DNA from 3 places in the Colwellia sp. BRX8-7 genome. Region 1 is predicted to be linked to each of the others. Evidence: predicted binding sites of a transcription regulator. Region 1 holds the regulator's gene; each other region holds the start of a gene.
The links. Region 1 encodes MetJ, which represses methionine synthesis genes. Its sites were predicted from a motif close to TAGACGTCTAGACGTCTA; they were not measured.

Region 1 (5,613 bases):
GGTCTGAAGTTACTGTTGGCGCAACTTCTCGTGACGCTTTACCTGCTAATGCGATCGCTTACATTAAGCGTATTGAAGAATTAACAGGTGTACCGGTTGATATTATTTCAACAGGCCCAGATCGTAATGAAACCATTATTTTAGTAAACCCGTTTGCTGAGTAATTAGAGCGAATAATTTTTTTCTAAAATAAGACGAATAAAACCACCCCTGAGGTGGTTTTTTTTTACCTAAAATAAATTATTTCAATGGCCATTATTGAATATAAATTCAAAAGCAATTAATCAACGTAATAAGCGATAGTGACAACGTTGATGAAGATTAATTATTAATTGGATAACTTAACCGATAAATTCGTTGTTGTGTATTGAAAAAAAGAAAAATCGATGGCTAAATTTTTTAAGTCAAAGAAGTTTATAAAAGTGGTCATAAAATACGGTGAATAGATTAAGCTGTATAGCGAATATTTAGTTTTATGATGTGCAATACAAAAGGGCTAAGGGTATGTTTGTTATAGCTTCTAGCACTTTTTTATATAAGAATAACGTTGGAACAAAATGTAAGATTACAATAGTATATACCCGTTACTTTTTAAAGATCACAGACAAAGGTGTATCTTGATTGATAACGAGTCTATAAAACTATGCTGTATATAAACAAAATAAAACGTGAAAAATGGCATATATAAGACAATAAATTCACCTAACGCATAGGATCAATCATGACTGACTTTCGCCAACAAGCACTTGATTACCATCAATTCCCAACACCTGGAAAAATAAGTGTTGAATTAACCACGGCCGCTGAAACTAGCCGTGATTTAGCACTCGCCTATAGCCCAGGTGTTGCTGAACCGGTTCGCGCAATTGCGGCAAATCCCGATGATGTTTACAAATATACGGGCAAAGGCAATACCGTCGCTGTTATTACCAATGGTACCGCTATTTTAGGGTTAGGTAATCTAGGTGGTATGGCGGCTAAGCCGGTAATGGAAGGCAAAGCATTATTATTTAAGCGATTTGCAGGTATTAATTCATTTGATATCGAAGTTAAACATAAGACAGTTGAAGAATTTATAAATACGGTCGCCAATATCGCTGACAGTTTTGGTGGTATTAATTTAGAAGATATTAAAGCACCAGAGTGTTTTGCTATTGAAAAAGCACTTATTGAACGTTGTAAAATACCGGTATTTCACGATGACCAACATGGTACAGCTATTGTTACCGCTGCTGGAATGATCAATGCCTTGGAAATCCAAGGTAAAAGTATTAAAGATGCCAACATTATTTGTCTTGGCGCAGGCGCAGCAGCGATTGCTTGTATGGAACTATTAATCAAATGTGGCGCTCAGCGCGAAAAAATCTACATGCTTGATACTAAAGGTGTCATTCACACCCGACGTGATGATCTTAACGAATATAAGCGTATGTTTGCTAATAATACTGATAAACGTACCCTTGAAGATGTTATCGATGGCGCAGATGTATTTGTTGGTGTTTCTGGACCTAATCTACTTTCTGCTGAGCATGTAAAATTAATGGCACCCAATCCAATTATCTTTGCTTGTTCAAACCCAGATCCTGAAATAAAACCCTCATTAGCGCTTGCTGTTCGTGATGATCTTATTATTGCTACAGGTCGCTCTGATTACCCTAACCAGGTCAATAATGTGTTATGTTTTCCTTTTATTTTTCGTGGCGCTTTAGATGTTCGCGCTAGAACGATTAACGATGAGATGAAAATTGCCGCTGTCCATGCAATTCGTGAATTAGCAAAGGAACCTGTTTCGCAAGAAGTGTTAGATGCTAGTGGTGAGAAAAGTTTGACCTTTGGTAAGGAGTATATTATTCCTAAGCCGATGGATCCACGTTTGTGTGGTCGAGTAGCGCTTGCCGTTGCTAAAGCGGCGGTTGAGTCTGGAGTGGCAGCCCTAGAATTACCTGAAAACTATATGGAATAATCAGTAGTATTTATTAATAACGCTGTAAAAGGAGAGCTCGACTCTCCTTTTTTTATTCATGACAAATAGTAGGTCATGGTGCAGTGACTACATGGACGCAGAAAGTAGGAATTAAGAAATAGGGTAACGCAGCAGCAGTTACCTCTTGTACGTCATCTATATTCCTGACAAATCATTAATACTTGCACCTCTGTAGACAATGTCACCGATGGCAAAGCATAACAATATTGAGTAGGACGAATAACAATGAAAACTTCAACGAAAGCCGTTTTACTCTCAGCACTTGTTTACCCGGGTATTGGCCAACTAATGTGTCACGCTTATCGACGGGCTACGTTATTTATTTTAAGTTTCTCAGTGACGGTATATTTGTATATTGAAGAAGTGATGAGGCAATATCAGCCACTTATTAATAAAGTTAAATCAGGTGACGTTGCGCTCAATAGCCAAGCACTGATCGCTGAGATGTCAAAAAATCCCATTATTGTTGACCCTATCTTAATGAGTACATTAACCTATACACTATTAACTTGTTGGTTACTGGCTATTGTAGATGCTTACCGTATGGGCATAAAAAAAGACGCCAGAGCGTCTTTTTAAGGAAGTGTATTAAAACCCTAAGCTACTCGTCTTCAATTTCAAATTGACTGAAGTCGGTAATACCTTTTGCTATTAAGGCTTCGCGCACACTTTTAGGTAGCATCTCTGTATTGTCTTTTGTTAAATCGCCATCATCAGGAAGAGGCTGTCCGGTAAAAGCATGCAGAAAAGCTTCACATAACAATTCGCTGTTAGTTGCATGGCGTAAGTTGTTAACTTGCCGACGAGTACGTTCATCCGTTAACACTTTCAGTACCCGCAACGGGATTGAGACCGTGATTTTTTTAACTTGCTCACTTTTTTTACCATGTTCGGCGTATGGTTTTATATAATCGCCATTCCACTTTGCCATTTAATTACCTTTGTTTAGCTAAATTACTTTTTATAAGTTAGATTTTACTGGTTGTTGGCGTTGAGTCAATAACGAATGTGTAGAAGTTTAGAAGTCTAAAGTTCTTGACCGACAAAAGTAAAGCGTTTAGAGTTATAGACGTCCAAACATCTATTTGATTTTACTGCCCGATTGGAGCAAAAAATGACAAGCAAAAAACCAGCAACATTAGCTGTTAGAGCCGGCATTAATAGTGATGAACATCACGGTGCGGTTGTTCCTGCCATTCATTTATCGAGTACTTATGCTTTAAAAGGCTTCAACAATAAGCGCCAATTTGATTATTCCAGAACAGGCAACCCCACTCGAAGCACGTTTGCACAAGCTATCGCTGATTTAGAGCAGGGTGCTGTAGGCATTGTTACCAGCACAGGAATGTCAGCGGTGCACTTAATTTGTCAGTTACTGACAACAAAAGATACGGTTGTTATTCCACATGATTGCTATGGTGGAAGTTATCGCTTGTTTACCCACCTAGCAAAACGTGGCTTATTTAATGTGCTTGTTGTTGATCAAAACGATGATCAAGCGTTAGCGCAAGCGCTTGAACAAAAGCCAAGATTAGTTTTGATTGAGTCACCCAGTAACCCATTATTACGGCTGGTTGATATAAAAAAGGTTACTCAAGCCAGTCATGCTGTTGGTGCTTTAGTGGCAGTAGATAATACGTTTCTTTCTCCCTTGTTACAGCAACCGCTATTATTAGGTGCTGATATTGTTTTTCACTCGACAACTAAATATATTAATGGTCATAGTGATGTTGTGGGTGGGGTGTTAGTAACAAAAGAAAAAGAACTGGGTGAAGAGCTAGCGTGGTGGGCAAATTGTATTGGTATTACGGGCTCACCTTTCGACAGCTATCTGGCATTACGTGGCTTAAAAACCTTACCACTGCGCATGAAACAGCATCAAGAAAATGCTAATGCTGTTGCAAAATACTTAGAAAATCATCGAGCAATTAACGCGGTATACTTTCCTGGTTTAAAAAATCACCCGGGACACGAAATTGCTAAGCGTCAGCAAAAAGATTTTGGCGCTATGATGAGTTTCGAAATAAAAGGTGGTGTTGAAGCGGTTAAAGTACTCTTTGACAACTTATCACTCTTTACCTTGGCACAGTCATTAGGTGGCGTTGAAAGTTTAATCAGTCATCCATCAACGATGACCCATGCAGGTATGGAAATTGAAGCACAAATTGCAGCAGGTATCACTCAATCTTTAATTCGAATTTCTGTCGGTATTGAAGATGTTAGTGATATTATTAATGACTTAGAACAAGCTTTATCGGTAAGCCAAATTTAAAGTTGTAGACTATTTTTAGTAGAAGAATTAATGAGTGAAAATGACACAGTCAAATACAGTAGAACAATTATCATCAGGGAATAATCAACTGGCGAAGCATGCTATTCATGTACACAAATTTGGTGGCAGTAGCTTAGCAACTACCCAATGTATTGAACGTGTGGTTGATATTATTCGTCAAAACTGTCAACTAAATGATTTAGTTGTTGTTTCGGCAAATGGAAACACTACGGATGACTTATTCAATATTTATAAACTCGCACTTGAAAAAAGTGACGAGCTGTTTTTGGCTATTGAAACACTAGAGAAATCACAAAGCACATTAATTGGTGAGTTATTGAACCCTAGCAGTGCAGCAGACCTTATCAAGGTTTTGTCTGATGATATAACACAATTAACGGCTTGGTTATCTGATCAGCCAAGCCAACACCATGCAGATATGCTGGCATTTGGTGAACTGTGGTCGGCGCGTTTATTATCGGCGGTGTTAAGTGAAAAAGTTTGTCCAAGTTATGCTATTGACGCGCGTGACTTTCTGGTTATCAATAATGATAAAGACTGTGCAGTCGACAATCAGCAAAGTAGTCAAAATTTTCAGCAGAATTTACAAAAAGGAAAGTTGGCGGTTATTACTGGTTATATCACTAAAAATTCTCAAGGTGAAACCTGTACTTTAGGTCGTAATGGTAGTGACTATTCAGCAACAATTATTGCATCACTGTCGGGCGCGCTGAATGTTACCCTATGGACTGACGTTGATGGCATTTATAGTGCCGATCCTCGTATTGTACCACTTGCCCGTAAATTACATCGCTTACCTAATGGTGTCGCGAAAGAATTGGGCCGCTTAGGTAACCCGGTTCTGCATGCAAAAACCTTACAGCCGCTCACTAACCACAGCACACACCTTCATGTAGCAAGTAGCTTTGATCCTGAAATTTCTGGTACAGAGATAGGAAAATTTGGTCAAATTGCTAAACAGGAACTGTCGGTTACCTCGCTTAACGATCTGTTACTGGTAAAATCGACCAGTTTAGCCGGTTCGTTTGGTGAACAAGCCAGTAATGAGTTTTCTGCGATATGTAGTGATATTCAGCAAGGCTTTATGGTTATCCACCAAACACAACAAAAATTAGTGAGTCAGTGGCTGGCGAGTCATGATACCGAAGTATCATTCACACCGGTGTCGATTATAGCGATTGTTGGTCATAGTGTGGTAAATCAAGGTAATATCCAAGCGCGCTTTAAACGTGCCCTCAAGCATACTCATGTACTGCAGGTGGTGAACTCGTTAAGTGAGCATAGTATTATCGCCATTCTTCAGCAGAGTTGTACCGGTGAGTTACTTAATAATGTT
Region 2 (5,613 bases), on a different contig from region 1:
CAAAGTACCTCTTTTGACTTTTGCTCTTTAATCTCGAAAACCATTTTACGAAACTCAGCTAAACTTCTGCTACAACGTAATAACTGTCCTTGTAGGTCAACAATCGCAGGGTGCTCAGGTAGCTCTTCACTGAGTTCATCGACAAGCAGCTGTACAGTTGCTATCGGAGTAGCGAGCTGATGAGTTATTTGCGCAGAAGCGACCCCTAATGACATAATTTTTTCTTGCTTTAATTGCTCTTCCCGAAAAGCAGCTATCGCCTGTTCTTTTTGAGAAATTCTTCGTGCCATTTGGCCAACAACGGTTGCAACAACAATGCTAGAAAAGAGAAAATTGATCCACATACCAATAAAGTGGCTTTGCATATTGCCATGCATTACTGACATGGGTAATAACCACAATAAAACACTGTATGAAGCAATCGCTAATAGTGCGACACTTCCAAGTAATAACGGTGTTAACGTCACAGCAGCAATAGCAATAGGAATAAGTAATAACGAGACAAAAGCATTAGTTGCTCCGCCGCTAAAATATAAAATAAGTGAGAGAAATAAGATATCAGCGCAAATCTGCCCAAGTAAGGCGAGCTTATCGGCTTCTTTCCCAGATTTATAATATAAATAGCTGACTAACGTAAATAAAGCTTCAATTGAAATAACAATAATGAGCGGTAACCAAGGCAGCTGATAGTTTAAAACGCCATTAACAAAAAGTATTAATATCAGCTGAATAATAATTGCCGCACTGCGCAATAAAAGAACGGTGCGAACTTGGTTAAACTTTCTAAAAAATAAAGACATAATATTTTTATATTGGTTAATCGTATTTGTTGATGTTACGCTAATTTTTATAATTTTAACTGATCAAAAACAGTTTATTTTAAATTTCAGATAAAAACATATAGACATCTAAACGTCTATTGTTATACAGTTATTTTAATCAAATTTATTAAGGTTTATTTTAATGTCATCACATGAAGAAAAAATCACCCTGGCAGGCGGTTGCTTTTGGTGTATTGAAGGTGCATACAACCAATTAATCGGCATTAAATCTGCCGTATCAGGTTATATGGGCGGTAGCGCAGCGTTAGCAACTTATGAAGACGTTTGCTCGGGTCAAACCGGCCATGCAGAAGTCGTGCAGTTAACTTTTGATAGCGCAGCGATCACTTCTCGTGAAATATTAGAAGTGTTTTTCACGCTACACGATGCCAGCCAATTAAATCGTCAAGGTAACGATATAGGAACCCAGTATCGCTCAGGGATTTTTTATCACAACAAAGAACAACAGCAAATTGCTGAAGATATTATTAAAGAAGTCGACGCCAGCAATATGTATAGCTCAGCGGTTGTGACCGAAGTAACTCAAGCGTCAGAGTTCTTTTCTGGTGAAGATGTTCATCAAGACTATTTCAATAATAATCCTGGTAATCCTTACTGTCAGGCGATTGTTTCGCCTAAGCTCGCAAAATTTAGAAAAACGTTCGTGGATAAATTAAAATCATCATAGACTTAAAGCAATATCGTCAGCTTGAGAATTAAACCTCACCTTTCACAAAGTGCGTAACACTGAAATAATCAGTGTCACGCATCTACTGCCAGTACTGATTTAATACATTAAGGTATACAGTTTTCTGCGAAATTTATTGGCTAATGGATCGCCATCAGGTAAAGCCTTTAACACATCAAGATAAAGATCTTTGCTCGCAGCATCACTACTGTCTTTTTGCATTAAACGAAACAGTAACGTCAACGCTTCTTCATGTCGATTGACTTGGCTGTATTGCGCAACAAGTTGATGTTGTAAAGCAATGTTGTCAACGTCGTCCACTAACTGTGCTTCTAGTGCTTTAATTTCTGGTGAGTCCGCGGCTTGACTGGCAAGCTCAAGTTTAGCGATAAGCGCTTGATAGTGACTGTCTTGGTCAACCATTAAAATAGTGGTTAATAAAGATTCTGCTTCGCTTATTTTACCCGTTTGTAAATAAACATCTGCCATCATTAATTTAATGTCGGCACGTTCACTATTAAGTTGATAAGCACTATTAATGACCGTGAAGGCATCATTAATATTATTATCAGCTAATAACTTTTGCGCCTGAATGAGTAATAAGTCTTCTTCTTTAGGTAAATGATTCGCTAAAAATTCTTTTATATTGTCGTCATCTTGTGGCCCAGTTAAACCATCAAGTGGTTGGCCATCTTTCACTAAAATCGCCGTAGGTAAACCTTGAATACCAAATTGTTGGGCAATTTGTTGCTGAGTTTGACAATCAACCGTGGCGTATAATATATACTGCTCAAAACCCTGCAAGCCGATGGCTAACTTATCTTTTAGCTCCAAACTTTCAGGGACCTGTGCCGCCCAAAAGTCAACTAAGACTAACTTCGATTTTGATTCTTCTAAAATAATTTGTTGAAAATTTTCTAGGGTAATTTCAATGGCATTTGTAGTCACATTCACTTCCATTTAGTTTATTGATGAGCGTCTATAATCTATATTTTGGGGCAATTATAAAAAGCGCAAGTGCCTTAATACAAAAAGCTGAACGCCTATCAATAAAGGGACGTTCAGCTTTCGTATCATATAAGTCTAATAATAATTAGACTTCGTTTAATAACTCACGAGCAATAATGATTTTTTGGATCTCGCTGGTGCCTTCATAAATAGTGGTAATACGTACGTCGCGAGCCATGCGCTCAAGCGGATATTCTTTAATATAGCCGGCACCGCCCATTAATTGCAAAGCGTCATAACAAGCAGTATTCGCTTTTTCTGCGGCAAATAACTTCGCCATAGAAGCGGCTTTACCAAAGGGTAACCCTTGTTCTTTAGTATAAGCAGCTTGCATTAACAATAAACGGGCTGCCTCTAAATCTGTGTAACGTTCAGCAAGTTTCCATTGTAAACCTTGGAAGTTTGATAATGCTTGGCCAAACTGCTTACGTTCAGTGATAAAAGCACGAGCGTAATCCATGGCGGCTAAACCAATGCCTAGCGCTAATGAACCAATACCAATTCGACCGCCCGCAAGTTCGCCGACCGCAACGCCAAAGCCTTTATTTTCTTTGCCCATCATGGCACTAGCAGGTATCCGACAATTACTAAAGCTCACTTCATTAGTAGGTGATGCTTTTTGCCCCATTTTTTCTTCTGGCTTACTGACCGTAATACCTGGTGTATTTGCTTCCACTAAGAAACATGAAATACCCTTACCTTTTCGAGCGGTCGCGTCCGTTACCGCCCAAACAACAAAGATGTCAGCAAAGCTGGCACTGGTAATATAGAGTTTGCTGCCATTGAGTACGTATGCATCACCGTCGAGTACCGCAGAGGTCTTCATGCCAGCAGGATCTGAACCGGCGTCATTCTCTGTTAAACAAAAAGCACCTGCTTTATATTCACCACTACATATTTTAGGTAAATACTTTTGCTTTTGCTCTTCATTACCAACCGCTTGAATAACTTCAGCAACCATATTTGTCACTGATGTTGTTACTGCGGTTGCTGCACATGCGCGTGCTATTTCTGTTATCGCTAAGCTAAAAGCAACCGTGCCTGCTTCAACGCCACCATATTCTGCTTTAATATTTAAGCCCATAAAACCCAGTTCAGTTAACTGCGCAAGGTTGTTGAGGAAAAGTGTTTGATCTTGGGTTTCATCAAGTTCGGCAGCTACAGGAGCTAATTCGCTTTCAGCGAATTTTTTTGCCATATCTTGAATCATCATCTGTTCTTCGGTTAATGATAAATTCATTCGTTACTCACTTTTATATATTAAATTTGTATTTATTTGTATTTAGATGCGTATTTAAAAATTAAATCGCATATTTAAATTTATTATTATTTTTTTCTAATTAACTAAACGATAGCTGCACCGATTTAGATCAATCAACCCAGCACAAACCAAAGTAATGCGACACCCAGAACTAAGCGATAGATAACAAATGGCATCATACCGACTTTTTCCAATAGAATAAGAAAGTAGTGAATGCAGGCATAAGCACTAAAAAAAGCTAACACACTGCCAATACCAATAGCATTCCAATCAACAGGACCCGTTTCAGTAATTAATTTTAATGTTAAATAACTCCCCGCCATCGCAATGGCAGGAATTGACAATAAGAAAGAAAATCGAGCCGCATTTTCTCGACTTAAGCCAAGCATCAAACCGATAGTCATTGTTATACCTGAACGCGATGTACCCGGAATTAATGCTACCGCCTGTGCTAAACCAATTAGCATAGCACCTTTAAATCCTAGCTTTTCAAAATCAATATGCTCAGTCGCTTTTCTTTTACCCGCTTTAATGTCAGCAAAACCCAGTAAAAATCCAAAAATTAAGGTAGTAGCAGCAATAACCAACGCAGTACGTAAATGTGCTTCGATGAAGTCTTTGCCGAGCAAACCAAATATTCCTAATGGAATAGTCGCAAATAATATCCACCAGGCAAGCTTGCCATCAAAGCTAGTATTATCACCTTTTATACTACCCACCCAAGCAACAGCCATATTAGCGACATCTTTACGAAAATATAAAACAACTGCGAGTAATGTTCCAACATGCAAAGCAACATCGAGTGCTAAACCTTGATCTTTCCAGCCTAAAACAGCTGATGGCAAGATTAAATGTGCTGAACTTGATACGGGTAAAAACTCCGTTAATCCTTGGAGAATAGCTAAAATAAATATCTCTGTAATGGTCATTGCTTATTATATTCCTTATGTATAATTCAATTTTTTAATGTCTAACTTTTATAATTGGCTTGACCAAGAAAAGTCTACTGTGGTTATTTGTTGTTGTGTTTTATCGTAAGCTTGCCAAAGTTGTTGGTACGATTTTTTTAAAATGGGGTGTTTAAGATCTGGCGCTACTTCAGCCAATGGCCATAAAACAAAGGCATTTTCTGTGATCTCGGCACGTGGAATTTGTGCTGGAGTGTCCAACACTAAATCGTCAAACAGCAATAAATCTAAATCTAAGGTGCGTGGGCTATATTTTTTAGCATCAATTTCTCGACCGTTTTTAAGCTCAATTTCGCGGAGTGCTTTAGCCACTTGTACTATATTAAGTTCGGTCGTCGCACCGATCACCATATTATAAAATTCAGCACCGTCGAATCCTACGGCTTTACTAGCAAATAAAGATGATAGCGTTAACTCACCAAGCAGCGCTTCAAGGGCAGTCAATCCTGTCTGTAAATAGTGCTGACGGTCTACATTACTGCCAAGCGAAATATATAAACGCGCCATTACCCATGATTACTGTTATTTGATTGGCTACCACGTTCAATTTCAACGCCAACTGTGATGGCATTATGCACCGCATTAGGCTTGGCTACTTTTAATTTAAGCCAAGGGATCTGATAAGTTTCGATTAAGAATTTAGCCAAACGCTCTGCTAATGTTTCAATTAAATCTACGGGATTTTTATTAGCAAATTCAGCTATTTTTACTGATATGTCGGCATAATCGAGTGTTTTAGCTAGCTCATCATTTTCGGCCGGTTTGGCGGTATCCCACCCCATAACTAAATCAATCACTAAGGTTTGTTTGATTTCTTTTTCCCAATCGAAAAAACCTATGGTGGTTTGAATACTCAAGCCTTCAATA
Region 3 (5,613 bases), on a different contig from region 1:
GGAAAAACCAACTCACCTTCACGTGTCACCGTTAATTGCATTTCACGATTTTCTTTACCAAAAACCTGTATTGAAACTGAGTCTCCTGTACCTAAGATATACCCTTCTGGAATGGCAATATCCATAACCGGAGAAAATGTTGTTGGTGAATTTGCAAATACATCTAAACCAAACCGTGGCAAGGTCTTAAAAATCGCTTCAGCTTTCTCTGTTTCTTCGGCATCTTTGGCTTTAAGGTTGTCATTATTGAGGCTATTTATATCGCGTGGCATTACCTGTGTATTAATAGCCGAGTTTTGTGTATTACTTCCTGATAACTGAGCCTCAATAGCATTTAAATCTAAGCCCATACTTTTGGCTAATGCTTGTTGTTGAGATTTAGGTAACTTTTTAAATTGTTCAATTTGCTGAGCAGACACTTGCTGGGCATGTAAATTTAAAGAAAGCGCAAAAAGTAAAAAGGTTGCTATAAGATAGCGAGTAATGTTCATCATTGGGGCAATAAATTTCCTATAAATGCGAGGTATAACATTAGCTAAATACTCATAAACCATAAAATTAATAATGGCCAAATATATCGACTAAATAAGTTCTAAAATTAACGTTTGGAGTTTATCAGTAACAAGCTATTGAATAAAGTAACTTGCTTACCTTTTATAACGTCACATAATTAATTTTGGGGAGTCTGTTTATTATTTTTCTTTCTAAAAGTATCAAAAGTAACTAAAACATTACATCTGCTTAATCAAATCTCGGTGCCAAACTATTGCCTTTCATGACAAGCACAGGTATAACACACGCTGACTTTCGCAAATAAATTTGACAATAATTACAGCGCAAAGAACTTATTTCAATATTTTAAAATGTTTTTAGCGAATTAAAATAATAATATTTAACTGTAATTTACACTTATCTTAGAGGAATTTTTTATGAGCAAACCTGATTCAGGTTCTTTTTTTGGCCATCCGGCAGGGTTACAAACGCTGTTTGTTACAGAAATGTGGGAGCGCATGAGTTATTACGGTATGCGTATGCTACTTGTATTATTTATGACCGCTACTTTACAAGAAGGAGGCTTAAGTTTAACCGTCGCTTCTGCAGCTGCTATATATGGTTTATATACTGGTAGTGTTTATTTTATGGGCTTACCTGGCGGTTGGATAGCTGACCGATTAATTGGTGGTCAAAAAGCAGTTTGGTACGGCGCAATCATTATTATGATTGGCCATATCATCTTAGCTATTCCGAATGACACCACCTTTTTTATTGGTTTAATCGTCGTCATTTTAGGTACGGGTTTATTAAAACCAAATATTGGCGCTATGGTGGGTCAATTATACTCAGATGAAGATGTTCGCCGTGATAGTGGTTATGCCATTTATTATATGGGCATCAATTTAGGTTCAGTTATTGGCTATGCAGTTTGTGGCTACTTAATGGAAAATGTTGGTTGGCATTGGGCGTTTGGCGCCGCAGCTATTGGTATGGCATTAGGTTTAATTCAATACAAATTGACTACCCCTAAGCTTCAAGGTATTGGAGAAAAGCCAGTATATCCTATGTCAGAGAAAGCACAAAAAACCAGCTGGACAATTATTGGTATTGTTTTAGCGGTTATTGCGTTTGTTACCTATGCTACTTTTCAAGGCATTATTACTATTGTTCCTGTAACTGTCGCTCAATACGTTGCCGTAGCATTCTCTGCAATTTTCGTTATTTATTATGCGGTAATATATTTTGGTAGTAACCTAACGCAAAATGAAAAGAAAAAACTCTGGGCATTATTACTTATTTGTATTGCATCAGCTTGTTTTTGGTCGGGCTTTGAGCAAGCGGGTTCGTCGATGAATTTATTCGCGCGCGATTATACTGACCGCGTCATTGGATCATTTGAAATACCTACCGGTTGGTTCCAATCTGCAAATTCCTTTTTTATCGTTTTACTATCACCCTTTTTTGCTGCTTTATGGATTAACTTAGGTAAAAGACTGGTAAGTCCTTCTTATGGCATAAAGTGTGCTGTTGGACTAATCATCATGGCGAGTGGTTTTATCGTGATGTTTTTTGCTGCACAATACGCTGCTTCAGGAATGAAAGTTGCCCCTTACTGGTTAGTAGCAACTTACTTCCTACATACAGTTGGTGAGCTTTGTTTAAGCCCTGTAGCACTTAGTGCGGTAAGTAAATTATCACCTAAACGCTTTGCAGGACAAATGATGGGCGTATTTGTATTAACTTATTCAATAGGTAATATAATTTCTGGTTTATTAGCCGGTAATTACGATCCAAATAACGTCGCGCAAATACCTTCGCTTTATATTCAAATTAGCTTATTTAGCATTGGTATTGGTTTAATCATTTTGTTGATTGGTTTCAAATCTAGATTTTGGGAAAATTTGCCTGATGATTCAGAAGCATCTACGACTAACGCAAATGGTTCAACGGCAACGACTAACGCTTAGTTAACTGCCCGTCATCGTTAAAGTGATTTTGAAAGCCAACATTTATTGTTGGCTTTTTTATAGCTAATTTTTACTGTAACTTACTTGTTGTCGTTAGGCTTATTTTATAGGGGATTAAATATCATGAAAACAAGAGATGTGCTTCGCCAAGAAATTCGCTATCAACGCAGTTTATTAAGCGCTGACCAGCAAGCAGAACAATCACTTTTATTATCTAAAAGACTCATTAAAGAACAAGTAGTCAAAGGCGTTAAACACATTGCGATTTATTTAGCTAATGATGGCGAGTTAAATACTCAGCCTTTTATTGATTGGTGCTGGCAAAATAACATCACCGTATATTTACCGGTAATACATCCTTTTAGTAAGAATAATTTACTATTTTTAAAATATGCTGAGACGTCTATTCTCGTCAAAAACAAATATGGTATTTTAGAGCCTAAGCTTAACGTGCAAGATATAATAACGGTCGCTGGGCTTGATATTATTTTTACTCCCTTAGTCGCCTTTGACCGATATGGTAATCGCTTAGGCATGGGTGGTGGCTTTTATGACCGAACACTTTCGGCTTGGCATGCTCAATATCAACAAAACAAACAAGCTAAACCCTTACCAATTGGCTTAGCTCACGATTGCCAAAAAGTTAACACGATTCCTTTTGAAAGTTGGGATATTCCCCTGCCTAAAATTATCACTCCAACCACCAGCTATAACTTCGATATTTAATCATCTGCTGATATACTTCTACCTAATTTCCCCTCGCTAATTAGGATTCACATGACACAAGATGAAATGAAGAAGGCAGCAGCCCTTAAAGCACTCGAATTTATTAAAAACGATACCATTGTTGGCGTAGGCACCGGGTCTACTGTTAATCACTTTATTGACGCCCTAGCAACAATCAAAGACGACATTGAAGGTGCAGTTTCTAGCTCTGAAGCGTCGACTCAAAGATTGAAAGCCCATGGTATCGAAGTGTTTGAATTGAATAATGTCGGTAGCGTTGATGTTTATGTTGATGGCGCCGATGAAATTACTGAATATCTGTCGATGATAAAAGGTGGTGGTGCTGCACTAACCCGAGAGAAAATTGTCGCGGCCGTAGCAAAAACATTTGTCTGTATTGCCGATGAAAGTAAACAAGTAAAAATGCTAGGAAAATTTCCTTTACCGGTAGAAGTTATTCCTATGGCACGAAGCTATGTAGCGCGCGAACTTGTTAAGTTAGGTGGTGACCCGGTTTATCGTCAGGGCGTAATTACTGATAACGGTTGTGTAATTCTTGATGTGCATAACTTAGAGATACTTGATCCTAAAAAACTTGAAAGCGATATTAATGCCATTGTAGGTGTTGTTACTAATGGTTTATTTGCACTACGTGGCGCTGATGTTTTAATTTTAGGCACTCAAGATGGCGCAAAACTCATAAAATAAATCTTTAGAGTTTATACACTATATGCTAGTTTAGAAATCTAGCCATCTAAACACTTTATATTTGGTTAAGGCAATGACCACTATAGTCCTACATGAGATATTAGAAAATGAGCAATAATTCATTAGCAAAAGAAAAAATTAAGATTTTATTACTTGAAGGTGTCCACCCGAGCGCTGTTGAAGAGTTAAAAATGAAAGGCTACAGCAATATTGAATGTATTAGTACATCGCTTGCTGAAGAAGATTTGATCAAAAAAATTGCTAATGTTCACTTTATTGGTATTCGTTCTCGTACTCAGTTAACTGACCATGTACTAAGCCATGCAAAAAAACTCGCGGCTATTGGTTGTTTCTGTATAGGTACTAACCAAGTTGAAATTAAAGCGGCACAAAAACGTGGCATTCCAGTCTTTAATGCCCCGTTTTCAAATACACGATCGGTTGCCGAACTAGTATTAGGTGAAACCTTATTATTATTACGTGGTATTCCTGAAAAAAGCGCAAAAGCTCATCGCGGTGAATGGAATAAATCTGCGGCTGGCTCGGTAGAAGCTCGTGGCAAAACCTTAGGTATTATTGGTTACGGCCATATTGGCATGCAATTAGGCATTTTAGCTGAAACCTTAGGTATGCGAGTACGCTTTTATGATATCGAAACCAAACTTCCTTTAGGTAATGCGAGCCAAGCATCAAGTTTAAAAGTTTTATTAAAAGAAGCTGATGTAGTTAGCTTACACGTACCTGAAACGGTTCAAACGCAAAACATGATGGCAGCAAAAGAATTTGCACTCATGAAAGACGGTGTTATTTTTATCAATGCTTCTCGTGGTACTGTCGTTGATATTGACGCATTAGCTGAAGCGCTTAAAAGTAAAAAAGTCGCTGGCGCAGCAATCGATGTTTTCCCTGTTGAACCTAAAGGTAATGATGAAGAGTTTATTTCACCATTACGCGCATTCGACAACGTTATTTTGACACCACATATTGGTGGTAGTACGAAAGAAGCCCAGTCGAATATAGGCTTAGAAGTTGCCAGCAAAATGGCAAAATACTCTGACAACGGCTCAACACTTTCGGCTGTAAACTTCCCTGAAGTTTCTTTGCCTGGTCATACGGGAACAAGCCGCTTATTACATATACACCGCAATCAACCAGGCGTGTTAACTCAAATTAACCAAGCATTTGCTAAGCACAATATTAATATTGCCGCACAATACTTACAAACAGACGATCAAATTGGTTATGTAGTTATTGATATTGAAGCACAAGATAGTGTATTAGCATTACGCGAATTAAAACAAATTGACGGCACAATACGCGCACGTATTCTTCATTAGTTTTCTGAGTATTTAGCGTAAACAATAAAAAACGAGACTTAATAAGTCTCGTTTTTTTATTGCCACATTAACGATCCATCATTTGACCGTGTAACAAAACCGAATACAGCCCCGATAATACTGAAATGAACGAACTTGTAGTCATACTGAATTTATTTCAGTATCCATTCCCGTCATGCTGAACTTGTTTCAGTATCCATTCCCGTCATGCTGAATTTATTTCAGTATCCACTCCCGTCATGCTGAATTTATTTCAGTATCCACTATCGTCATGCTGAATTTATTTCAGTATCTGGTCTCGTCATGCTGAATTTATTTCAGTATCAGGGCTTTGAGTTGTTAAGGACGAGATCCTGAAACGAGTTCAGGATGACGGAGTT

Region 2: msrA (peptide-methionine (S)-S-oxide reductase MsrA) is a predicted target of MetJ. The motif match lies at 902-919, and genes of this name have one in related genera.
Region 3: serA (phosphoglycerate dehydrogenase) is a predicted target of MetJ. The motif match lies at 3,928-3,945, and genes of this name have one in related genera.

Annotation. Positions count from the first base shown of each region.
Region 1 covers NZ_JACGVP010000003.1:237,980-243,592, forward strand. Annotated here, with positions in the region: gene H4J57_RS04585 (adenylosuccinate synthase) at 1-164, shown strand, start outside; gene H4J57_RS04590 (malic enzyme-like NAD(P)-binding protein) at 722-1,963, shown strand; gene H4J57_RS04595 (hypothetical protein) at 2,210-2,563, shown strand; gene metJ (met regulon transcriptional regulator MetJ) at 2,586-2,915, opposite strand; gene metB (cystathionine gamma-synthase) at 3,099-4,256, shown strand; gene metL (bifunctional aspartate kinase/homoserine dehydrogenase II) at 4,297-5,613, shown strand, end outside.
Region 2 covers NZ_JACGVP010000001.1:466,846-472,458, forward strand. Annotated here, with positions in the region: gene H4J57_RS02040 (HAMP domain-containing sensor histidine kinase) at 1-800, opposite strand, end outside; gene msrA (peptide-methionine (S)-S-oxide reductase MsrA) at 964-1,509, shown strand; gene H4J57_RS02050 (tetratricopeptide repeat protein) at 1,609-2,457, opposite strand; gene H4J57_RS02055 (acyl-CoA dehydrogenase family protein) at 2,603-3,757, opposite strand; gene H4J57_RS02060 (undecaprenyl-diphosphate phosphatase) at 3,892-4,707, opposite strand; gene folK (2-amino-4-hydroxy-6-hydroxymethyldihydropteridine diphosphokinase) at 4,756-5,253, opposite strand; gene folB (dihydroneopterin aldolase) at 5,253-5,613, opposite strand, start outside.
Region 3 covers NZ_JACGVP010000001.1:127,397-133,009, forward strand. Annotated here, with positions in the region: gene H4J57_RS00535 (SLBB domain-containing protein) at 1-494, opposite strand, end outside; gene H4J57_RS00540 (peptide MFS transporter) at 930-2,462, shown strand; gene H4J57_RS00545 (5-formyltetrahydrofolate cyclo-ligase) at 2,586-3,188, shown strand; gene rpiA (ribose-5-phosphate isomerase RpiA) at 3,240-3,896, shown strand; gene serA (phosphoglycerate dehydrogenase) at 4,004-5,233, shown strand.